One region of the Solibacillus sp. FSL K6-1126 genome, then DNA from elsewhere that is predicted to be linked to it. Evidence: predicted binding sites of a transcription regulator. Region 1 holds the regulator's gene; the other holds the start of a gene.
The links. The regulator CtsR, encoded in region 1, represses protease genes until heat stress. The targets are predictions, from matches to a motif close to ATGGTCAATAAAGGTCAAACA.

Region 1 (12,468 bases):
TTGCCAAGTCACTTTAAAGGCGAAGAGAAAATGGAACAGGAATCATTAGCATTCTTGAAAATATTCGGGCTTGATGTATACCGTGACGAGCTTGCGAAAAATTTGCCGTACGGAATGCAGCGACGCCTGGAAATAGCCCGAGCGTTGGCTGCTGCACCAAAGCTATTATTATTGGATGAACCGGCAGCCGGGATGAATGCAAAGGAAACGCATGATTTAATGGAGCTAATTGCTTTTATTCGTAAGGAATTTGATTTAACGATTTTATTGATCGAACATGATATGAACTTAGTTATGGGTATTTGTGAGCGAATCTACGTACTTGACCACGGACAGTTAATTGCCGATGGGACACCTGAAGAAATCCGTTCAAACCCGAAAGTAATTGAGGCTTACTTAGGTGAGGAGGTTACAGAATAATATGCTAATAATTAATGATATCGATGTATTTTATGGTAATATCCAAGCATTGAAAGGAATCTCCCTCGAAGTAAAAGAAGGCGAAATTGTAACACTGATCGGTGCCAATGGAGCAGGGAAAAGCACATTGCTAAAAACAATTTCAGGTTTACTGAAGCCAAAGCGGGGTTCGATTGAATATTTAGGTGCGGCAATCGATGGAAAGCCGGCACAAACGATTGTAAAGGCAGGGCTTTCCCATGTACCGGAAGGACGTCGCGTATTTTCGAACATGACAGTGGAAGAAAATCTGGAATTGGGTGCCTATTTACGGAATGACCGAGAGGCTATAAAAAAGGATTTAAACCATGTGTTTGAGTTGTTCCCTCGTCTGTTGGAACGACGCAAGCAGCTTTCAGGGACTTTATCAGGCGGAGAACAGCAAATGCTTGCGATGGGCCGTGCTTTAATGGCTAAGCCGAAGCTGATCATTATGGATGAGCCATCAATGGGTCTAGCCCCTCTTATGGTAAAAAACATCTTCAACATTATTGAAATGGTCAACAAAGAAGGTGTGACAGTATTGCTTGTAGAGCAAAACGCACATATGGCATTATCGGTTGCCCACCGCGCCTACGTTTTGGAAACAGGCAAAATCGTCCTAACAGGTTCAGCAAAAGAACTGCAGGAGAGCGATGAAGTAAGAGCCGCTTATTTAGGCGGATTATAAAATAACAAGTCCGCTACTTTCATATCGAAAATAGCGGACTTGTTCTATAAAGACTCTAACAAATGCTACCAAACAATGGATTCGTTATCTGATATTTGTATATTCTTATTGCTTTGGTGTGTAGTTCAGTAACTGAAATAGTTCACTTCTTTCTTTATCTGTAAGGTCACGCCACTGTCCGACCTTTAAATTGCCGATATGAATATTCATAATACGAATGCGCTGTAATCGCTGTACAGAATAGCCAAGTGCAGAACACATTCGGCGAATTTGGCGATTTAATCCTTGTTCTAAAATAATCTTAAACACTTTAGAAGACACCTTCTCTACTCGACAAGGTAATGTCGTTGTATCTAAAATTTCCACTCCCGAGCTCATATCGTGAATAAATTGATCGGTAATCGGCTTGTCTACCTGTACGACATATTCCTTTTCATGATGATTTTCTGCTCTTAAAATTTCATTGACGATATCTCCGTCATTTGTAAGAAGCAGTAAACCTTCTGAATCTTTATCCAAACGTCCGATATGGAAAATACGAAGCGGATGATTTACAAAATCCACAACATTTCCTTCAATTTGTTTTTCTGTTGTACTCGTAATCCCAACAGGCTTGTTCAGTACAATGTAAACTAATTCTTCCTGTCTTTTTACAGGCTTACCGTCAACTAATACTTCATCGCCTGTTTCAACTTGGCTGCCGTTTGTTGCAACAACCCCATTGATTTTTACACGTCCATCTTCTACCCATTTATCTGCACCGCGACGGGACACGATGCCGGTTTCTGCTAAAAACTTATTGATTCTCATAATTTTTCACCTACTAATAGAATATCTTCAGTATACAGGAGTCTATCTGTACTTGTAATACTTCGTTCGAAATGACAGTTGATTATCCAATGGATAAACTTATCTTTACTGGAATTTACCCATTTTATACATTTTTATTATAGTAATCTCTTCATTTTCAGTATAACAGAATAGGGAATAATAAAATAATCTGAAAATTGTAGTTTAATATTTGAAATGATTCAACTTTTCTGACAATATAATAGATGAAGATACCTCTCACAGAAAAGTGAGCTTTACAGCATGGATGTCAGCACTGCCTTTTTATGAGAAGGTATGGTCACCACAATTTGTGCAAAGGGGAGAGATTTCAATGGCAGCAGTGTATCAAAATCCAAACACGGATGGCGCATTAGTAAATTTCAAGGAGCGTTATGACAACTTTATCGGTGGTAAATGGACACCGCCAGTAAAGGGGGAGTACTTCGACAATGTTACTCCTGTTACGGGCAAAGTATTTACCCAGGTCGCGCGTTCTACGGAAGAAGATATTGAGCTTGCTTTAGATGCAGCCCATGCGGCAAAGGATGCCTGGGGTAAGACATCGGCAACTGAACGCTCGAATATTTTACTGAAAATTGCAGATCGTATGGAACAAAATTTAGAAATGCTGGCCGTTGCAGAAACATGGGATAACGGTAAGGCAGTACGTGAAACTTTGAATGCAGATTTACCTTTGGGCATTGATCACTTCCGTTATTTTGCGGGTGCTTTACGTGCACAGGAAGGATCACTTAGTCAGATTGATGAAAATACAGTGGCCTATCACTTCCATGAGCCGATTGGTGTAGTTGGACAAATTATTCCATGGAATTTCCCGCTATTAATGGCTGTATGGAAACTGGCGCCTGCACTTGCTGCAGGAAACTGTGTCGTATTAAAGCCGGCTGAGCAAACACCAGCATCAATTTTAGTGCTTGTTGAGCTGATTGAAGATTTACTTCCACCAGGTGTGCTGAATGTTGTAAATGGCTTCGGTTTAGAAGCAGGAAAGCCGTTAGCATCGAATCCGCGCATCGGTAAAATAGCATTTACAGGTGAGACGACGACTGGTCGCCTTATTATGCAATATGCATCTCAAAATCTGATTCCGGTTACTCTGGAATTGGGCGGTAAATCACCGAACATTTTCTTTGAAGATATTATGGATGCAGATGATGCATTTTTGGATAAAGCGGTTGAAGGCTTCGTATTATTTGCTTTAAACCAAGGTGAAGTATGTACATGTCCTTCTCGTGCACTTATTCAGGAATCAATCTACGAGAAATTTATGGAGCGCGTATTAAAGCGTGTTGAAGCAATTAAAACAGGCAACCCTTTAGATACAGATACAATGATGGGTGCACAGGCATCATCGGAACAAATGGAAAAAATCCAATCCTATTTACAAATTGGTAAAGAGGAAGGCGCGGAATGCTTAATCGGCGGCGAGAAAAATGATTTAGGCGGTGATTATGCAGACGGCTACTATATTAAACCGACTGTATTTAAAGGTCATAATAAAATGCGTATTTTCCAGGAAGAAATTTTCGGCCCGGTTGTTGCTGTAACAACATTTAAGACGAAAGAAGAAGCGTTGGAAATCGCAAATGATACATTATATGGATTAGGATCAGGTGTATGGACACGTGATATGAATACTGCTTACCGCTTTGGCCGTGGTATTCAGGCGGGACGTGTATGGACGAACTGCTATCATGCATATCCGGCACATGCGGCGTTTGGGGGCTACAAAATGAGTGGTGTTGGTCGCGAAAACCATAAAATGATGTTAAGCCACTATCAACAAACGAAAAACTTGCTAGTAAGTTATGATGAAAACCGCTTAGGCTTCTTCTAAGAGAGGGGGTGCAGAATTTGGTTGATCGCGTTATAGCAACCGAAGCAGCACTACAGTTGATCGAGAAATTGAAAGAGCGCCACGGCCCGGTTATGTTCCATCAATCGGGAGGCTGCTGTGATGGTTCGTCTCCAATGTGCTATCCGGATGGCGATTTAATTATCGGCAACCAGGATATATTGCTCGGTCATATTGGCGGAAGTCCATTTTATATGCACAAAAACCAATATGATTATTGGAAGCATACACAGATTATTATTGATGTCGTCGATGGACGTGGCGGAATGTTTTCGTTAGAGGGCGTCGAAGGAAAACGCTTTTTATCTAGATCACGGGCTTTCACAAAAGAAGAGCTTGATGAGCTTCAAGTATAAAGTTGTAAAAGAGGAATGCTGGTTCAACAATCAGTATTCCTCTTTTTTGTGGAGAAAAAATCAAATTTTTTTCACTTTTAAATTTTAGGCGTATAATCAAGGAAAGGAGGGTGTACTGATGGAGCAAACAACTTTTATACAATTACTTAAAAATAATAATGAGCGGATGGAGCTTTTTTTCGGTGCGGACGTACAAAGTGCTGCCAGGATACCATTAGCGGTACAATTTACATTTTCACGTGAAACATTTAATGGCCCTGCATTTGAGAAGAATGTAAAAGAAATACATAATCAAAAATCAAGGCAATCATTTTTCGAGTTTTTCTCTACACCATCAAATAATTCAGTTTTAACATATAAAATGTTAGCCCATTTCGCATTGCACCCACAACCTGAGCAGGAGCTTCATCGTTTAAAGTTAAATGAAAAGGCATTATTGAATGCAGGGTTTAAATCCAACAGCTATCAAAAAATCGCAGCCCTTTTTTTAGTGGATGAAGCACATGCTGGAAAAGCAAAAGCATTACATGATGAAATGAAAAAACATCATTTTTTCCTGACCGGTAAAGATGATATTCCATATGCAGTTTTACTGACAAAAAAGCAAAATAATACGGTTAAGCTAGCTCAAACAATGCGGAAATACTATGATGCCTTGCACGGCAAAGGTTTTAAAAATGGGGATGCCTTGCAAGCAATGACACAGCTATTGCCATTGTATGATGAGGAGTTTCAGCCGGTATTAGTTGATTATGTAGTCGCGATGAAGCAGTCATTTTTAAATAATGGTGTGAAAGTGAAGAAAAGGTCTTATCCATACTTAGCTTTGCTGGCGTTAGTAGGGGCTTCATCGGAAGTTGTCGATGAAATTGTTGAAATGGAACGAGCACTCGCTAAGCTCCCGATGTTTACTGGGATGCAAGCGTATGCTTTAATGACCGCTGCCCAGTATGTGCTGAAAAGGTTAATTGAAAACGAATTGTTATCTCATTTCAATGATAGTTTATTATTTTTGCAGGCTCTTGAGATGAGCGATTATATAGATGATATCCCAATTTTACTTGCCATCGATATTCTCGATATATTTTTTTAATTTGGGTAAACAATAGTAAGGAGTGAATAAAATGAAACAGACAAAATTATGGATTAACGGCATTTGGGAAAGTACAAATGAAACAAGTAAGTTAACGGCACCTTATACAGGAGAATTGCTTGCAAATGTAGCAAAAGCATCGGCAGGGGACGTGGAGCGCGCAATCGAAGGCGCACATCAAGCATTCAAATCATTCAAAAATACGACTGCTTATGAGCGCGCAGAAATTTTATACAAAGTCGTGGAAATCATGCGTGAACGTAAAAACGAGCTTGCAGAAATTTTAGCAGATGAAGCGGCAAAACCAATCTCTGCAGGGCTTACTGAATTGGATCGTACTATTGCGACGTATCAATTTGCTGCAGAGGCGGCTAAACAAAGTACAGGCGAAACGATTCCGATGGATGCAGCACCAGGTGTAAAAGATCGAATCGGTTATACAAAGCGAGTACCTTTAGGCGTAGTTTCGGCAATTACACCATTTAATTTTCCATTTAATCTCGTAGCGCATAAATTAGGTCCAGCCTTTGCTGTAGGGAACACAGTTGTACTAAAGCCTGCATCTCAAACCCCGTTAAGTGCACTTGCGATGGCGGAAATTTTCAAAGAAGCAGGTTTACCGGACGGTGCATTGCAAATCGTGACAGGTAGCGGCGGGGAATTGAGCGAGACACTCGTAACACATCCGCTTGTGAAAAAAGTGACGTTTACGGGTAGTGGTGCGGTTGGCTTGAAGATTAAAGAAAAAGTCGGCTTGCGGAAAATTACACTAGAGCTTGGATCAAATGCGGCACTCATTGTTGAGCCTTCAACACCGCTTGAAAAAATTATGAAACGCTGTGTAGGCGGTGCATTTGGATTTGCTGGACAAGTATGTATTTCATTGCAACGAATTTATGTTCATTCTTCAATTTATGAAGAATTTACAAAGGCATTTGTAGAAGAGACAAAGAAACTAGTTGTCGGTGATCCGCATAATGAAAAAACGGATGTGAGTGCAATGATTCACCCGGATGAAGTTAGCCGTATAAAAGAATGGATTGAACAGGCGAAACAGCAAGGTGCAACGGTTGCAACGGGAGCTGAATTTACAGAGCGTACTTGCTCCCCAACTGTCATGACGAATGTGAAGTCCGATATGAAAATTGTTTGCCAAGAGACTTTTGCGCCGATTGTCTCCATTGTGCCATATGATACGCTGGACGAAGCAATTGCACTTGTAAATGAATCGGAGCTTGCGTTAAATGCTGGTATTTACACAAATGTATTAACAGATGCAATGAAGGCCGCGGAAGAAATTGAAGCAGGTGCGGTCATCATTAACGATATTCCAACATTCCGTGTAGATAATATGCCGTATGGGGGCGTCAAAATGAGCGGATATGGTAAAGAAGGCATTAAGTATGCAGTAGAAGAAATGACCGATTTAAAATTTATTACAATGAAGTTGAATTATGAATAGTTTGTACTAGCACTTCCATCTTCCGAATAGTAACATGGAGTGTAGTCTAGAAAGGAGGAAGATTATGAAAAATACTCTGCCAATGAGCTTTTCAAAATCTATCCAAACACGATTAGTACTGCCTCCTGATACAAATCATCATCAATCGATATTTGGAGGGAAAGTGTTAGCATATATTGATGAAATTGCTGCGATTGCAGCAATGAAACATTGCCAAGGTGAAGTCGTTACTGCTTCTTTTGACTCAGTAGACTTCGTATCTTCTGCCTATGCAGGTGATATGATTGAACTGGAAGCTGTTGTATCTGGAACAGGTCGTACTTCGATGGAAGTATATGTACGGGTTGTATCAAGAAATATTAAAACAGGTGCAAAGAAATTAACGACTGAATCTTTCGTAACGATGGTCGCAATTGACGAAAATGGCAAGCCGAAAGAAGTGCCGGGAGTTGAACCGGAGACGGATTTCGAACGTCATTTATTTGAAACAGGCCCAATTCGTCAGGAACATCGAAAACAAAAACGTGCATTATCAAAAAAACGTCGTGCATAAAAAAAGGGGATATCAAAGGCGAAATGCCAGTTGATATCCCTTTTTGGTATTAAGCAAAATTAATCATGCAGTTCCTGGACAATGTGCAGCAATGAATCTGATGATGTCATTACATCATTCGTTGTATGTGTCAAACCGGTAATAACAGAAGAAATGGCATGAATGTCTTCATTCGTGTTTTCATATTGCGTTTTGATTCCATGTACCGCTTCTGTAATCGATGTAAAGGAATCCGCCAGGCTTTTTTGCGTATCAACACTCATTTTTACTTGCTCATCTACACTAGAAACAGAGTCAGACATTTGTGAAATACTAAGTTCGGTTTCTTTAATTAAATGAGAGACGTTTTGAACCGCATTTTTAGTTTCTTCAGCAAGCTTTCGGACTTCATCAGCTACTACGGCAAACCCTTTTCCGTGTTCACCTGCACGTGCTGCTTCAATCGATGCATTTAATGCAAGCAAGTTTGTCTGATCAGCAATACCTGTTACCAATCCTACAATTTCGGCAATTTTTTTAGACGATTGACGGAGTTTAACCATTGACGATTCAAGTGTATCCACACGATCCAAAATGTTGGTCATGATTGCTGTCTGGTTAATTAAATATGTAGTACCTGTTGTTGATTTATTTTCTGTTTCCGCTACTAAATTTAAACCTTGTTTTGTATTGGAAGCAATTTCTTCTGATTGGCTCGCAATTTCCTGTAATGATGCATTTGTTTGATCACTAATATGCGTTAACTCTTGTGCAGTATGTTGAATTCGCTCTACAATTCTGTATTTTACATCTAAACTTTCAGTACGAATTCGTTGCTCTTCTTTTTCATATGCTTCAATGACAAGCTGTTGCTCGAAGTTAATGAGTTTTGAAAAAGCATCAACTGCTTTAGCCATGTCAATATTCGACATTTCTATTTTACTGATGAAGTCGATAAACGTTGTCATTAGCGATTGGAATGAAGCGATATACCACTTGGATTGAAGTCCGATTTTGACATGGACATGCGCAATCGTTTGTCGCTCTTCTATATAATGTGAATTGATATTACAGTTGAACATCGCTTCTAAATGCTTCGTTAATGTACCTTTTAGACGATCCATTCGAGCTGAACTCCCAATAATATCTACGAGTTCCGGACTTAAACTGATTGCACCGTAAAACTTTTCCACCATATTCGGGACAACCTGTTGTGCAAAAGGTTCTAACTGTTTAATTACAGCTAAATCCTCTTTCGTTAATTTTAGCAACTCAATCTGTTTGTGTAAGTTAGGATAGGTTGAAACATCCAGATTTACTTGCTGTGCATAATTAGCTATATCAAAATATGGCTTGTTTGAAACTTTTGTCGCTCTTGAAAACAGAATACCCATGTTCTTCCTCGTTTCGTCTATTTATTAAATAATACTCTATTACTGTTTATATCGGATCATATCAGTATTATTCTATAAGGATAAAAAATTTACAGTAATTTGTATATGAGGTAATATAATAACTAATTAAAATGGATGCAGTAAATAGTGAAAGGCGTTGTATTAATGAAGTTTCATAAAGGGCGTTTGAAATTTGTTATACCATTGTCACTTGGGGTGGCGATCGCATCGTATATTATGCTTGTAAACAATTATGCAGAAGTAGGCGACCGTGACCGAATTTTAATAGTTATAGGAGCAACCATCTTAACGGCGATTATTTCCTACTTCTTATTTCCACAAGAAGGGGACAACCCGAAAGATAGAGGCCCATATTGACCAAATACAGACATGACCGGAAATCTCGAAATAAAAATTCGGGATTTTTTGCCCTCTCTATGAAACTTTTACGAATATTATCCGTAAATAAGCTAATAAACTAAAGTGAGGTTGATAACAAATGGAATCTAAATGGTCGAAAATCATCATTCATGCCAGTGCATTCTTTGCGCCGTTCCTAGTACCGATTCTGTTTTTCTTAATAAGTTCTGAAGATGAAGTAAAGCGTACCGCGATTCAAGCATTGCTTTTCCAAATCGTATTCGGTATCTTCATAGCGATTGCAGGTGTCCTTTCAGTTATATTAATTGGTTTACCATTCCTGTTAGTATTTTTAGCCATCTTCTGGATTGCACCGATCATCGGTATTGTTAAAGCATTGTCTGATCAGCACTGGAATTATCCAATCGTCGGACGCTGGGTATAATTTATCCTCGTCTTGGCAAAGTTTATAAAAGCGGTAAGGTTTGTTTAAAAAACACCTTACCGCTTTTTTACATAAATAGGGATTTATTAATGTGAAAATAGGGAAACCTAAAACAAGAGTGATTAGTTGCATTTCGAAAAATAAATATTGTATATTTAAGTCAAAGATAGTCAAAGTCAGTTGATGAGAGGTGAGAGACAGCATGAGGAATATATCTGACATAATTGAAGGGTATTTGAAGGAAGTTATTGAATTAGAGGGACAGGGACATATTGAAATAAAGCGAAATGAATTAGCAAAGCAATTTGCCTGTGCTCCTTCCCAAATCAATTACGTTATCAATACGCGTTTCACGACCGAGCATGGCTACTATGTAGAGAGTAAGCGGGGTGGTGGCGGTTATATTCGGATTTTGCGTGTAACAATCCACTCTAAGAAAAATTTACTGGACGAAATGGAAACACAAATAGGTAACGCCATAGCCCAAACTAATGCTGAGCGTATTATTTTCCGTTTATTGGAAGAGGATATCATTACAGAGCGAGAAGCAAGCATTATGAAGGCCGCTTTAGATCGTGTCACATTACAGGTAGCTTTACCATTGCGTGATCAGCTAAGAGCGCGGATTATGCACGCAATGCTACAAACGATTTCTTTTGAAAAGTAGAGGTGGATTATTATGATATGTGAGCATTGTAAACAGCGTCATGCCAATGTTACCGTTACTCAAGTTCACAATGGTCAAAAAGTCGAGCGTCACTACTGTGAAGTATGTGCAACTCAATTTCATCCATTTCAATTTGACGTAAATGAAGAGCCTGCATCTCTTCAGCAGCTTATTTCAAATTGGTTTAATTTTGTACCTGTGAATGCAAAGAAAGAAAGCACGACAACAAATACTGCCAGCCCAAAATCCTGCCCATCCTGTGGGTTTACGTACCGACAGTTTTTAAAGCAAGGCAAATTTGGATGCGGTCAATGTTACGAAACATTTAGTGAGCAATTACCACAGCTACTTGAACGTCTGCAGGCAGGTACTCAGCATGTAGGATATGTGGAAGAAGGACCTTCAAAAGAAAAAGTGGAACAACAAATCCAAGAGCTCCGTTCATCACTGCAGCAAGCAATTGAGGAAGAGCGTTTTGAGGATGCAGCTTCCATCCGTGATGAAGTTAGGGAATTGGAAAGTAAAATAAAACAGGAAGGTGAGGGGAACGCATGAACATCGAGCATTTTTTAACGAATGCCAGTCCCAGCTGGATGCAGCACGAAAGCGATTCAGATATCGTCATTAGCACGCGCATTCGGCTTGCTCGTAATATTGCCAATACTCGATTTCCGATTAGTTTTACAGAACAGGAAGCACAAATGATCGAAGAAAAAATGATGCAGTCATTATTATCTTTAGATGACAACCCGTATCAGTTTTCTTATTTCCAAATAAAAGATATGCCCGTTTTACAACGCCAAATTTTAGTGGAGAAGCATTTGATCAGTCCGAATTTGGCACGAAGAAAAAAAATTGGATCATTTTTTTTAACAAAAGATGAATCCATTAGCATATTAGTAAATGAAGAGGATCATATTCGTATACAGAGTCTTACGCAAGGAATGAATTTAAAAGAAGCATTTGATAAGGCTCGTAATATTGACCGCTACTTAAGTAAGTCAATTAATTACGCATATGAAGACCGCTATGGTTATTTGACAAGTTGCCCAACAAATGTCGGAACAGGGCTTCGAGCATCTGTCATGCTCCATTTACCTGCACTCACAATGATGAAACAGATGAATCCATTAATTCAGATGATGACACGATTAGGAATGGTTGTGCGGGGTATATATGGGGAAGGCAGTGAAAATTTAGGCAATATTTATCAAATCTCGAACCAGATTACACTAGGTAAATCAGAAGAAACGATTTTACAGGAGCTTCAGGATGTTGTCGAGCAAGTTATCAAAAAAGAAGAGCTTGCACGCAAAAATTTATTGATGCGTGCCCCCTCCGCGTTGGAAGACCGTTTAAGCCGTTCACTCGGTACGTTAAAGTACGCAAAAATTTTAACGAGTGAAGAAGCGGCAAGCTGTTTATCAAATGTGCGTCTTGGGGTAAGTTTAGGATTATTAGAAGCAATTTCACAGCGTAAACTAAATGAGTGCATGCTTATTATGCAACCTGGACTCATTCAGCAATATATTGGTACTACGTTACAACCAGCAGAACGCGACATGTATCGTGCGAAGCTGTTGCAAGAAAAGTTAAACGAGCAAGATGAAGCTACAAACAATGGGGAAAAAGGAGAGGATTTTCTATGATGTTTAATCGATTCACACAACGTGCTCAAAAGGTATTACAACTTGCTCAAGAAGAGGCAATTCGTCTTAAGCATAAAGAAATCGGAACAGAACATATTTTACTTGGCTTAATTCGTGAAGGTGGCGGAATTGCCGCTAAAGCTTTGGAAGCAATTAATATTAGCCCTCAAATGATCGAAACCGGCATTGAGGAACTTGTTGGGAAAGGCACAGAAGATGTAGGTCCTATCGTTCACTACACACCACGTGCTAAAAAGGTAATCGAACTTTCATTGGATGAATCCCGTAAATTAGGGCATGCATATGTCGGAACAGAGCATATTTTATTAGCTTTAATTCGTGAAGGTGAAGGCGTTGCTGCCCGCGTATTGGCGAATACAGGTGTAAGTATCAATAAAGCCCGCCAACAAGTTTTATTGTTATTAGGCAACAATGACTCAAACACTAGCGGTAATTCCAGTATGACGCAAACAGTAAATACACCAACACTTGATAGTTTAGCCCGCGATTTAACAGCGGTGGCGCGTGAAGGTTCACTTGATCCGGTTATCGGCCGCTCTAAAGAAATTACACGTGTTGTAGAAGTACTATCACGTCGTACAAAAAACAACCCGGTACTAATCGGGGAGCCGGGTGTAGGTAAAACGGCCATTGCAGAAGGATTGGCACAGCAA
Region 2 (12,468 bases), 920 kb from region 1:
AGCAGTACACATGATCTTACGTGTAATGTATATTTTAGTAATCGTTACAGGGTTGTCTTTATTCCTGGAATGGCGCGACAAGATTTCTGAAAGCGGTATGAACTATGATATGAAAGTTTTATTTGGTATTTTAGTAATCGGCTTTATGGAAATGGTGCTAGTACGCAAAAACAAAGGCAAATCTGTCAACATGTTCTGGGTACTATTCGGTATCGTTCTATTAATCACATTATACTTAGGCTTAAGCATGGGTATCGGTGTAAACTTCTAATAAAGGTTGAGCGTGTAAAAAGTGGAGGTGGCTTTTTACACGCTTTTTTGTATGGCGTAAGGGCAGCGGTGAGAGGTTCTACATTATCTCTGGAAATTTCTACATTCGTCGCAAATCTTTCTCCTTTAAGGGAGAAATGTTCCACATTAGATCCAAATTGTTCTACTTTCCCGGCCCATCGTTCTACATTTCACCCCCCAAAGTTCTAATATCCCCGGAAGTTACTATGAAAACTTCTACTAAAAGACACCGCGCCACCAATTTCTAACCTTATGTAACAATCCATACACATTTTTGTCACGTATTTGCCGAATTTCCTATAAATAACTTTTTAAGGTAGCTACGTTTGTACCTTTTTTGGTAAAATGACGTTGGACTGTATATGAAAGAGAGGGAAATAAATGGGATTTAATAAATGGTTTCGTACATTGGCTGCGGGTGTGCTGCTTTCGACTTCATTGTCAGTTGCTGCTGTTGCAAATGCGGAAGAAGAGCGTACGATTGCAGATGAAAGTATATATGACGTTTTAGTGGACCGTTTCTTTAATGGTACCGGTAAAAATGATGATGATACAGTAAATACTCAGGACCCGACGATGTTTGCAGGCGGGGATTTCAATGGTTTGCTGAAGAAAATCGATTATGTCGCAAATATGGGGTATACGATGCTTTCGATTGGCTCTGTATTTGAGACTGAAAAATATGATGGATCGATGCCAACGAGCTACACAATGTTTGACCACCGATTTGGTACAGGCGAGGAATTTAAAAAAATGGTCGAGGCTTATCAAAAACGTGACATCAAAATAATGGTAGATTTCCCTATTTCCAATGTAAGTCCAAACCATGAACTTTCAGAAAAACAAGGATTTGCAGCATCTGAAAACGATGGGAAAATACAGTGGGACTTAACGAATGAAGAAGTACAGAATGAACTGATCAACAGTGCTGTACAATTTGTGAGTACATATAAATTAGATGGGGTTCGTTTGACGAATATTGAACAAGCCGATACTGCATTTTTAAATCGCTTTATCGAGCAGTTAAAAGCAGCAGGTGCTTATACAATTGCGAATGCGGAAAGTGATGCAAATTTTGACGCGAAATTTTACAGTGATACTGCTTCAAACTTTACAAATGCATTTAAAAATGTCGATTTAAATACGACTGTACTAGAGCCTCATATCGAGGAAATGCTTTCAGGGACACCGGTTTTGTCGATGACGGATACGATCTGGTCGGATCGCTTCACATTGGCGGCAACAGAGGAAGGTATGTATCCGCCGACACGGAGTAAAATTTCCATCGCGAGCACACTCTTACTTCCAGGTGTACCAGTAGTGCAATATGGTTCTGAAATTGCGATGAATGGGGAAGCGGGTGTTGAAGCACACCAATACTACAATTTTAAAACGGATTCAGAATTAGCCGATTATGTAGGAAAGCTCCAGTCATTAAGAAATGATTCCGAGACATTGCGTAACGGGGGATTTAAATGGCTTGAAAATGAAGACGGCTATCTTGTATTCGAACGCAAATCCGATGAGGAAACATGGATTGTTGTCATTAATAATAGTAGTAAGACAAAACGTGTGCATATTCCGGTAGCTGAGCTAGGTGAAGGAAAAGAAGTTCGCGGCATGTTCAACAGTGAAATTATCCGTGAAAATAAGGACGGCAATTATGCGATTATTTTAGACCGCGAAATGGTGGAAGTGTACCAGGTGATTGAAGCGCGGGGGATTAACACTTCTTACATTGTGGCACTTGGTTTGGTCGTTGTATTATACACAGCATTTATGATTGTTATTATGAAGCGCGGGAAAAAACGCCGTGCCGAGAATTCAGCACAATAAAAACAGCCTGGAGAAGCAGACACATGCTTTTCCAGGCTGTTTATATTTTAGCTGTTACAGTTTCAAGCGGTCCTGCAAAAACTTCGCAATACCGTCTTCATTGTTCGATAGCGTAATTTCATTGGCGATTGTTTTCAAATCGTCAATTCCGTTACTCATCGCAACCCCAACACCAGCGTAATCAATCATCTCCAAGTCATTGTCCTCATCGCCAAATGCAATGATGCGTTCGCGCGGAATGCCCATTTCTTTTGCGATATAGTCGATCCCTACCGCTTTACTTAACCCTTTATGGACAATTTCGATAATTGGGAAAGGCGCCCCCCAACGTCGATGCTCAATCAGCTCAGCGTGGACATCCTGCAAATGCTTGCGGATAATCGGTGTATTAACATCGTCGGCTTGAATGAGTAAACTTGTCGGGTCTTCCTTTAATGTATTTTTCAGATCGCCTGTTAAAATATTGGGGTTACCCATATGCAGCAACTGAAGCACACCTTCATCTTCACGATGAAGATATACATCATCCATTACTTCGGCGATTAAGTTGTCGTATTCATATTTATGAACAGATTCTACAACATCGTGGACTACGCTTAAATCGACTGTTGTATGAATCGCTTTCCACATCGGATTTTTAGGGTGGTGGATGAGGGCTCCGTTAAAATTGACAATCGGGGTTGTTAAACTCAACTCCTGATAATAAAGCTGACTCGCACGATACGGACGTCCTGTCGCAATCATCACCTGATGACCGGCTTCCTTTGCTTTCAACAACGTTTCCTTTGTCAGCAAAGAAATCTTTTTCTCGTCCGTCAATAAAGTGCCGTCTAAATCTAATACAATTAAATGTTCGTTCATAAGAGTAAGCCTCCTTTAGCCTGGGTATAATTGTAACGTGCAAATTTAGCATTCGTCAAAGTTTTGAAACATTGACCAATTTTTGCTAATGTAAACAAAGAGGTGAGTAATTTGATAGTTAATAAAGAACAATGGAAGTCCATTCCACTACTGCATGTATATGATGAAACGATGGATGAGCAAACACCGGTCGTTATTTTTCTTCATGGGTTTTTGAGCGCAAAGGAACATAATTTACATTACGCTTATCAGTTTGTGCAGCAAGGTGTACGCGTTATACTACCGGATGCATTATTGCATGGTGAGCGCTCGAATCAATTGACGGAAGATCAGATGAACTTTAACTTCTGGAAAATTGTATTAAAGTCGGTGGAAGAAGTACATACTATTTATGAAGAATTGAAGCTGAAAAACTTAGCTGGGAGCAAAGTTGGGATTGCCGGCACTTCAATGGGCGGAATCGTCACATCAGGCTGTTTAGCAATCTATCCATGGATTGAAACGGCAGGTATTTGCATGGGAACGACAAGCTATACGAAACTGGCTCTTCATCAAGTAGAGGAATTAAAGCAAAAGGGCGTAACCTTCCCATTGTCTGAAGAACAGCAAACTGGTCTGATTCAAATGCTGCAAAAATTCGATATGGAACTGCATGAGGATCTATGGGCAAACAAACCAATTATTTTCTGGCATGGTGAGCGCGATACGGTCGTTCCTTATCATATGAGCCGAGATTATGTTGAACAACTAGAAAAAGAAAAAAAAGCAAAACATATTACTTATTTGGCAGAACAAAAAGCAGGCCATGCCGTATCGAGAAATGGGATTTTGCAAGTCACGCAATTTATGGCGCAATGTTTGGCATAAACCATACGTTCTGCTATGATTAACAATAACACCATGGCGAAAGGGGAAATTTAAAAATGGCAATTGATCACGATATGAAAGAAAGTATGTTAGGTGCATTGGAAAACGTAATTGACCCTGAGTTAGGCATTGATATCGTCAACTTAGGTTTAGTATATGAAGTGGATTTAACAGACGAGGGCTTAGCAATTGTTACAATGACATTAACATCAATGGGCTGTCCGCTTGCTCCGGTAATTGTTGACCAAGTAACAACTGCACTTAGTGAATTACCGGAAGTAAAAGAAGTAAAAGTTGACATCGTTTGGCAACCGGCATGGTCTAAAGACAATATGTCCCGTTATGCAAAAATGGCATTAGGTATTCGTTAATAAAAGTAAATAAATCAGTAGAAATTCGGTCATTTTGCATAAAGGCAAAGTGATCGATTTTTTTTACGAACATATATGCGAAGGAATCCGGGTGTAATTATTTGTTGTTTGACCAATTTTGACTTATAATTGAATTAATCAAAAAAGGTCAAACTAAATGAAAGGGTGCACTGTATGCAATTTAATCAAACTCAAGATAATCGTCCGCCATTAGAACAATTTGGACGTAATTTAATTGAACAAGTAAAAAAAGGTAAGATGGATCCGGTTATCGGACGAGATGAAGAAATCCGAAACGTCATTCGTATTCTGTCACGTAAAACAAAAAACAATCCGGTCCTCATCGGTGAACCAGGTGTTGGTAAAACAGCAATCGTCGAAGGATTGGCACAGCGTATCGTGAGACGGGATGTACCTGAAGGATTGAAAGATGCGGAGCTTTATGAACTGGATATGAGTGCGCTCATTGCCGGGGCATCGTATCGCGGACAGTTTGAAGAGCGACTGAAATCTGTATTAAAACAAGTGAAAGAATCAGAAGGACGCATCATTTTATTCATCGATGAGATTCATACAATTGTCGGTGCAGGGAAAACGGACGGAGCAATGGATGCAGGAAATATGCTGAAACCAATGCTTGCACGCGGTGAACTGCATTGTATTGGAGCAACAACATTGGACGAGTACCGCATGTATATCGAAAAAGATCCTGCATTGGAACGCCGCTTCCAGCAAGTAATGGTGCGGGAACCTTCTATTGAAGATACGGTATCCATTTTACGCGGTATAAAAGATCGATTTGAAGAACATCATCGTGGCGTACGCATTCATGACCGCGCAATTATTGCAGCGGCCCAGCTGGCAAACCGCTATATTACAGACCGCTTTTTACCGGATAAGGCGATTGATCTCGTTGATGAGGCATGTGCAATGATCCGTATTGAAATCGATTCAATGCCACAGGAACTGGATCAGTTAACGCGCCGTCTTACACAGCTTAAAATTGAGCAGCAGGCTTTGAAAAAAGAAAAAGATGACGCGAGCAAAAAGCGCCTTGAAATAATTACTGATGAAATTGATACATTGGAAACTTCGATTAAATTGATGAAAGAACAGTGGGAGCTTGAAAAAAACGGCTTGCAAATCGTGCGCGATAAAAAAGATGAACTGAAAAAAATGGAGGCCGAACGCGATGACTTATTTATTTCAGGCAATAATTTAGCGCGGGCAAGTGAGCTCCAATACAGTAAAATTCCACAGCTTGAAAAGGAAATCTCCGAGCTGGAACAGCAGCTGAAACAGTCGGAAGGTAACCGCATGCTGCGTGAAGAAGTGACGGAAGAGGAAATTGCTAAAATCATTTCACGCTGGACAGGTATTCCGGTAACGAAGCTTGTTGAAGGTGAACGCGAAAAGCTGCTCCGTTTAAAAGATACGCTGCATGAACGGGTAGTCGGTCAGGACGATGCGGTAACTTATGTAACAGAAGCAGTATGGCGTGCACGTTCAGGTATTAAAGACCCGAATAAACCGATCGGAAGCTTCCTGTTCCTAGGGCCAACTGGTGTCGGAAAAACCGAATTGGCAAAAGCATTGGCCGCACAATTATTCGATTCAGAAGATCATTTCATCCGAATTGATATGAGCGAGTATATGGAGAAACATTCTGTGTCACGACTCGTCGGAGCACCTCCAGGCTATATTGGCTATGAAGAAGGCGGTCAGCTGACAGAAGCGGTACGCCGCAACCCGTATTCCGTTGTACTCTTGGATGAAATCGAGAAGGCGCATCCGGATGTCGCGAATATTTTACTGCAAGTGCTGGATGATGGCCGCATTACTGATAGCCAAGGACGGATCGTCAACTTTACGAATACCGTCATTATTTTGACATCGAATATCGGCTCGCAGTTTTTACTGGAAGGATCAGAAGAATCAGAACAGCTTGTCCAAACGGCATTACGCCAACACTTTAAGCCAGAGCTGCTAAACCGTATGGATGATATTATTATGTTCCATGCCTTATCGAACGAGCACTTCCATAAGATTGCTTGGAAATATGTAAAGCAGCTTCAAGACAGAGTTGCCGAACAGGAAATTACATTGTCTGTGGATGCTGAAGTGGTCGACTGGATTGTGAAGCATGGGATCGATCCGCAATTCGGTGCACGTCCATTAAAACGCTTTGTCCAACGCCATTTAGAGACGATTGTTGCTCGTGAATTGTTAAAAGGAGAAGTCGCAGCAGGTGGAACATTGTCAATTGCATTGGAAAATGAAGAGCTGGTTATAAATTCAAATTAAGGGTGAAGAAAGGGGCTGGGACAGAAGTAGAAATTTCATAAGCTAAGGAGAAAAACCTTATTAAGAAACGGATATTTTATAAAATTGATTGGAATGGAGGGCGACTCCTGCGGGAATAGCGTGACGCCTGAGACTACAGGCTCAGGCCACGCCCGCGGAAAGCGTCCCGAAATGGAAATCAATTTTTGGGTTATGTCCCACCCTCTTTTTTGTATGCGAGGGATATGTATATATAATTGAGTAAAAGTGAAAAGTCATATCAATTCTCGGATAAATGTATTGTGCGACCAAAACATTCGGAGAAATTAATATGACTCAACTTAATCTTAGAAGAAATTGAAGCAGCTATGTCCTAATGTGCTAATAAGGCTGACTGAAGTTCTAATAAAAATGAAGAAGTTCTAATAAAAGCCGGAAGTTCTAATATAAATGTCGGTTGTTCTAATAAGAGGTCCTACTGTTCAAATAAACAAGCCAACTTTTCTAATATCAAGTATGTAACTTCTAATATTGTATAGAAGCGTTCTAATAAAAAATGAGGTTGATAAGCGCCGTAACAAATAGGGCAGTAAATAACAAGGGGCTGTCCAGTAATTTTACCGGACAGCCCCTTGTTATCTATTAATGATGCTCTGCTTCTGCTTCTGGAGTTGATTCGTTTGGAATGATTGCAGCGATAATAATAACTAATACGCTGAATACTAATGATACGATTACGCCATTCATGAAGTTAAAATCTACACTTAATACAGAACTTACTACATAGTTTAGCATTGAAACTAATAAGAATGACCAAAAGAACGTAATGATATATTGCATCAAATTCACCTCATTGAACTTATTTATAACGTTATTGTGAAATTACATCTTCAATATCATACCACAAGCCTTCATGAAATTAAAAGGGCGAATCAAATTATTCTTCAAGTTGTCATAAATGCCTGTTTTTATCGCTTTTTTAAGTAGTAATTAACAGGAAAATAGAGAAGATTAGCTCGAATTTGTTTCGTTAACAATGTTCGTTTTTAACAATTGTTTCATTAAAAAATTTAAACGTAATAAACGTCCATCCGCATTTCAATTTCTCTACGATGTTTCTCAGTTATTATAGCCAATTTAATGGGGAGAAAAACAAGAATAAATGTCCAATTCCTCGTTTTCCAGAAATTTTAATTGTGTTCAAAATAATTATGCTCTATAATTAGTACCAACTACTAATAATTAGTTATATTTTTTGATTCACGAGAAAACAAGGGGGCTATTATATGAATGCCGGTATTATAGGGATGGGGAAATATGTTCCGGAAAAAGCTATACCAAATAAGGATTTTGAAAATGTTTTAGATACATCAGATGAGTGGATTCGTTCTCGTACAGGTATTGAAAACCGTTTTATCGCTGAGAATGAAGAAACATCGGATTTAGCATATAAAGCAGCAGTGCAAGCGATTGAAAACGCAGGTATTACGCCAGATCAAATCGGTTTAATCGTAGTGGCAACCGTTACACAGGATCAGAATTTCCCGAGTGTAGCTTGTCAGATTCAAGAGCGACTTGGAATATCGGGATGTGGCGCAATGGATGTGTCCGCTGCATGCTCAGGATTTATTTATGGAACGGCTATTGCTAAACAATTTATTGAGAGTAATAGTTATGAATATGTGTTAGTAGTAGGTGTTGAAAAACTGTCGAAAATTGTGGATTGGGATGATCGCAACACGGCTGTCCTTTTTGGAGATGGTGCAAGTGCGGCCGTTCTCGGAAAAGTTTCGGAAGGGCGCGGTATTCTGGCTTTCGAACTAGGAGCTGACGGAACAGGCGGAAAGCATCTTTATTTAAATCCTAAAAATCACATTGCGATGAATGGTCGTGAAGTATTTAAATTTGCGGTTCGTCAAATGGGCGAATCGGCTGTAAATGTCATTGAAAAGGCAGGCATGACAAAGGAAGATGTCGATTATTTAGTGCCGCATCAGGCAAACATCCGCATTATGGAAGCCGCAAGAGAGCGTCTTGACTTGCCAGAGGAAAAAATGTCGAAAACAATCCAAAAATACGGCAATACATCTGCTGCTTCAATCGGAATTTCGATTGTAGAAGATTTGGAGTCTGGTAAAATCAAAGATGATGATATCGTTGTTTTAGTCGGTTTCGGCGGTGGGCTTACATGGGGAGCGCTCGCATTAAAGTGGGGTAAATAAAAACTTGGGCTCCTGGGGGAATGGTACAATATTTTTCCCTTTGGAAAGCGTTCGACTGAAATGGAAATTAACCTTTAAATAGAGGAAAGAACTTAACTTAGAAAAGGGTGTTAAATAATGGAGAAAAGAAGAGTTGTTGTTACAGGAATCGGTGCAGTTACGCCAGTAGGAAACAGTGCAGAGCAAGCCTGGGAAAATGTAATTGCAGGCAAGTCTGGTATTGGACCATTAACACGAATTGATACGAGTAAGTTTACTGTGTCTGTAGCGGCAGAAGTAAAAGACTTTAATATAGAAGAATATATTGAAAAGAAGGAAGCACGCAAAATGGACCGCTTTACACATTATGCGATCGCTGCTTCAATGATGGCTGCAAAAGATGCCAACTTGACTATTTCAGAGGAAATGGCGCCACGCGTAGGTGTATGGATCGGGTCAGGAATCGGCGGAATGGAAACGCATGAGCAGCAGTTTTTAACTTTCCAGGAACGCGGTGTTCGACGTGTAAGCCCGTTTTTCGTACCAATGATGATTCCAGATATGGCTTCAGGTCAAGTATCGATTTATCTTGGGGCAAAAGGGGTCAACTCTTGTTCCGTAACGGCTTGTGCATCGGGAACTAACTCGATTGGTGACGCGTTTAAAGTAATTGAACGTGGAGACGCTGATGTGATGATTACGGGTGGAGCAGAGGCGCCGATCGTAACAATGGCGGTTGCAGGCTTCAGTGCAAACACAGCGTTATCGTTAAATCCGGACACGGCTACTGCATCACGTCCATTTGATAAAAACCGTGACGGCTTCGTTATAGGTGAAGGTGCAGGGATTTTAATTTTAGAAGAATATGAACATGCGAAAGCGCGCGGTGCTAAAATTTACGGAGAAGTCGTTGGTTATGGTTCAACAGGGGATGCCCACCATATTACAGCACCGGCTCCAAACGGTGAAGGTGCAGCACGTGCGATGCAAATGGCGATCGATGATGCACAAGTATCTCCTGACCGCGTTGGTTATATTAATGCCCACGGTACGAGTACACCATATAATGACTTATTTGAAACACAGGCAGTCAAAACTGTTTTTGGTGACCATGCCTATAAATTGGCGATGAGTTCAACGAAAAGTATGACAGGCCATTTATTAGGTGCAGCAGGCGGGATTGAGGCAATCTTTACGGTACTTGCATTGAAGGAAGGTATTTTGCCGCCGACAATGAATTTACAGGATCCGGATCCGGAATGTGACCTGGACTATGTACCAAATGCCGCACGAAAAGCGGAAGTTGAATATGCGTTAAGCAATTCACTGGGCTTTGGCGGACATAATGCTTGTTTATTATTCAAAAAATATACAGATTAATAAATGACAAAAAACGAACGTGCTTCTTCTATCGCACGTTCGTTTTTCGTATAGTTGTACGAAGGATGGTGTTTTGACACGCTTCGTACTATTTTTATTTTTTTATGGGCTCAGTGTCATGTCGATCAGTAATATGATTCTATACTTGAATTACCGCACGCTCGGCTATTCATGGCATGCTGTATTACTGTACATTGTACATGGAGCAGAGTTGTATCTGCTGATTGTTGCTATTGGTGGGATGATTAGCGTCGTTTACGGCCTAAGCCCATCGCGTTCTCCATTTTCTTGAGTGTTTTAGAGGCAATGGCATTCGCTTTTACTGCACCCTCATCCAAAATTTCATCAAGTTCCGGTGAGTCAATCAGTGCATAATAGCGTTCTTGAATTGGTGTTAAATGGTCAATAACAGCCTGCGCTACTCCAGCTTTAAAATCACCATAGCCTTTGCCTTCATACTTTGCTTCTAAATCTGCAATCGCTGTACCGGATAGTGCAGATTCAATAATAAGCAAGTTCGATACACCCGGTTTGTTTTCAATATCAAATTTAACGATTCCCTCAGAATCTGTTACAGCGGATTTGATTTTCTTTTCGATTTCTTTTGCTGTATCAAGCAGGCGAATCGTAGCTTTTGAATTTGTATCGGATTTTGACATTTTTTTCGTTGGCTCCTGCAATGACTTGATACGAGCGCCTTCTTTCGGCAATTGAATATCAGGAATCGTTAATACATCATTGTAGCGCTTATTGAAACGTTCAGCTAAATCGCGTGTTAATTCAATATGCTGCTTTTGGTCTTCACCAACTGGTACGATGTCTGTATTGTACAGAAGGATATCGGCAGCCATCAACGGCGGGTATGTTAAAAGTGCGGCAGAAACGGATTCTTTACCTGTCGATTTGTCTTTAAACTGTGTCATGCGCTCTAATTCTCCGATTGAAGCGACACATTGAAGCATCCAGCCTGCTTGGGCATGGGCAGGGACTTCTGACTGAATAAATAAAATCGATTTTTTCGGATCAATGCCACATGCGATATACATTGCTGCCAATGAGCGAATATTTTTTCGTAACTCAAGGCGGTCCTGTGGCACAGTAATTGCGTGCTGATCCACGATGCAATAAATTGCGTTGTTGTTTTCCTGTAAAGCGGGGAATTGTTTAATCGCACCGATATAATTCCCTAAAGTAATTGTTCCTGTTGGTTGTACACCTGAAAAGATGGTTTTCATTGGGTGTTCCTCCTTAAAAATCAAATGAAAATAAAAAAACATCATGCGTCCTCTATTCGAAAATAGAAGGGACGAATGATGTTAAAATCCGCGGTACCACCCAGCTTGCCTCAATTGGCCACTTTACTTCGTAACGTGAAGGCGACGAGCTGGACTACTAATAGAAACGTTCATCAAGCTAACTCGGAAGTCCATTCCATTTAACGAATGATCTGTTTGCACCAACCACAGACTCTCTAGGCATTCAAATTAAATGTACTACTCTTCGTCATCGTTTTTCATAATCTTGAATGGATTATAACGTAAGTATTGAAAAGAAAGCAATTGTTTTATTTAAAGAAATAGGAATAAAACAAAGCGAAAATGGAAATAGTAGTAAATAGATAATTATATTTTAAGAAATGGCATGATATTATCTGACTTTTTTCTCAATTACAATTTAATAAATGAGAAAAAACTTTAAAAATCAGTACGTTTTATTTTACTATTTTATGGGTAAATTTTAATATGGCGCAAAATTCTAGAAAGTGTGCTTATTAGAGAGAAATACGTAATAAAATTTATTACGTAAGTTGAATTATTTGTTGACATTGTATATTCAAACATGGGTTATTCATGTATAATGGGAACAGAATCTTAAATTAAATTAATTCTAAATTGAGTTTTATTTATACATTTGTGCTTCTTCATAAAAGGAAGCAACATCTAGCAATTGAATTGAAATCAATTAGAGAGGGAGTGAGCCAATGTTAGTAACATTATTTACTTCACCAAGTTGTACTTCATGTCGAAAAGCAAAAGCATGGTTAGAGGAACATGATATCCCATATACAGAACGCAACATTTTTTCCGAGCCACTTACAATTAGTGAAATCAAAGAGATTTTACGAATGACAGAAGATGGTACCGATGAAATTATCTCGACGCGTTCGAAAATTTTCCAAAAGTTGAATGTTGATGTTGAAACATTGCCATTACAGCGATTATATGAGCTTATTCAGGAATATCCAGGATTATTACGCCGTCCGATTATTTTAGATGAAAAACGTCTGCAAGTCGGTTATAACGAAGATGAAATTCGTCGATTCCTGCCTCGTAAAGTACGAGCATACCAGTTGCAAGAAGCCCAACGCATGGTTAACT

Region 2: the regulator CtsR is predicted to act here: its motif matches at 4,361-4,381, upstream of MHH44_RS04465 (ATP-dependent Clp protease ATP-binding subunit).

Annotation. Positions count from the first base shown of each region.
Region 1 is NZ_JBBOPD010000001.1:19,139-31,606, reverse strand. It holds gene MHH44_RS00175 (ABC transporter ATP-binding protein) at 1-420, shown strand, start outside; gene MHH44_RS00170 (ABC transporter ATP-binding protein) at 422-1,129, shown strand; gene rluF (23S rRNA pseudouridine(2604) synthase RluF) at 1,235-1,939, opposite strand; gene adh (aldehyde dehydrogenase) at 2,292-3,818, shown strand; gene MHH44_RS00155 (DUF779 domain-containing protein) at 3,836-4,192, shown strand; gene MHH44_RS00150 (DUF4003 family protein) at 4,311-5,285, shown strand; gene MHH44_RS00145 (aldehyde dehydrogenase family protein) at 5,317-6,747, shown strand; gene MHH44_RS00140 (acyl-CoA thioesterase) at 6,812-7,300, shown strand; gene MHH44_RS00135 (globin-coupled sensor protein) at 7,360-8,673, opposite strand; gene MHH44_RS00130 (hypothetical protein) at 8,839-9,051, shown strand; gene MHH44_RS00125 (DUF4870 domain-containing protein) at 9,173-9,478, shown strand; gene MHH44_RS00120 (CtsR family transcriptional regulator) at 9,681-10,145, shown strand; gene MHH44_RS00115 (UvrB/UvrC motif-containing protein) at 10,158-10,700, shown strand; gene MHH44_RS00110 (protein arginine kinase) at 10,697-11,794, shown strand; gene MHH44_RS00105 (ATP-dependent Clp protease ATP-binding subunit) at 11,791-12,468, shown strand, end outside.
Region 2 is NZ_JBBOPD010000001.1:937,270-949,737, forward strand. It holds gene MHH44_RS04440 (YisL family protein) at 1-271, shown strand, start outside; gene MHH44_RS04445 (alpha-amylase family glycosyl hydrolase) at 673-2,127, shown strand; gene MHH44_RS04450 (Cof-type HAD-IIB family hydrolase) at 2,182-2,988, opposite strand; gene MHH44_RS04455 (prolyl oligopeptidase family serine peptidase) at 3,091-3,855, shown strand; gene MHH44_RS04460 (metal-sulfur cluster assembly factor) at 3,918-4,226, shown strand; gene MHH44_RS04465 (ATP-dependent Clp protease ATP-binding subunit) at 4,401-6,530, shown strand; gene MHH44_RS04470 (YjzD family protein) at 7,152-7,349, opposite strand; gene MHH44_RS04475 (beta-ketoacyl-ACP synthase III) at 7,796-8,731, shown strand; gene fabF (beta-ketoacyl-ACP synthase II) at 8,849-10,090, shown strand; gene trpS (tryptophan--tRNA ligase) at 10,336-11,325, opposite strand; T-box leader at 11,390-11,606, opposite strand; gene spxA (transcriptional regulator SpxA) at 12,072-12,468, shown strand, end outside.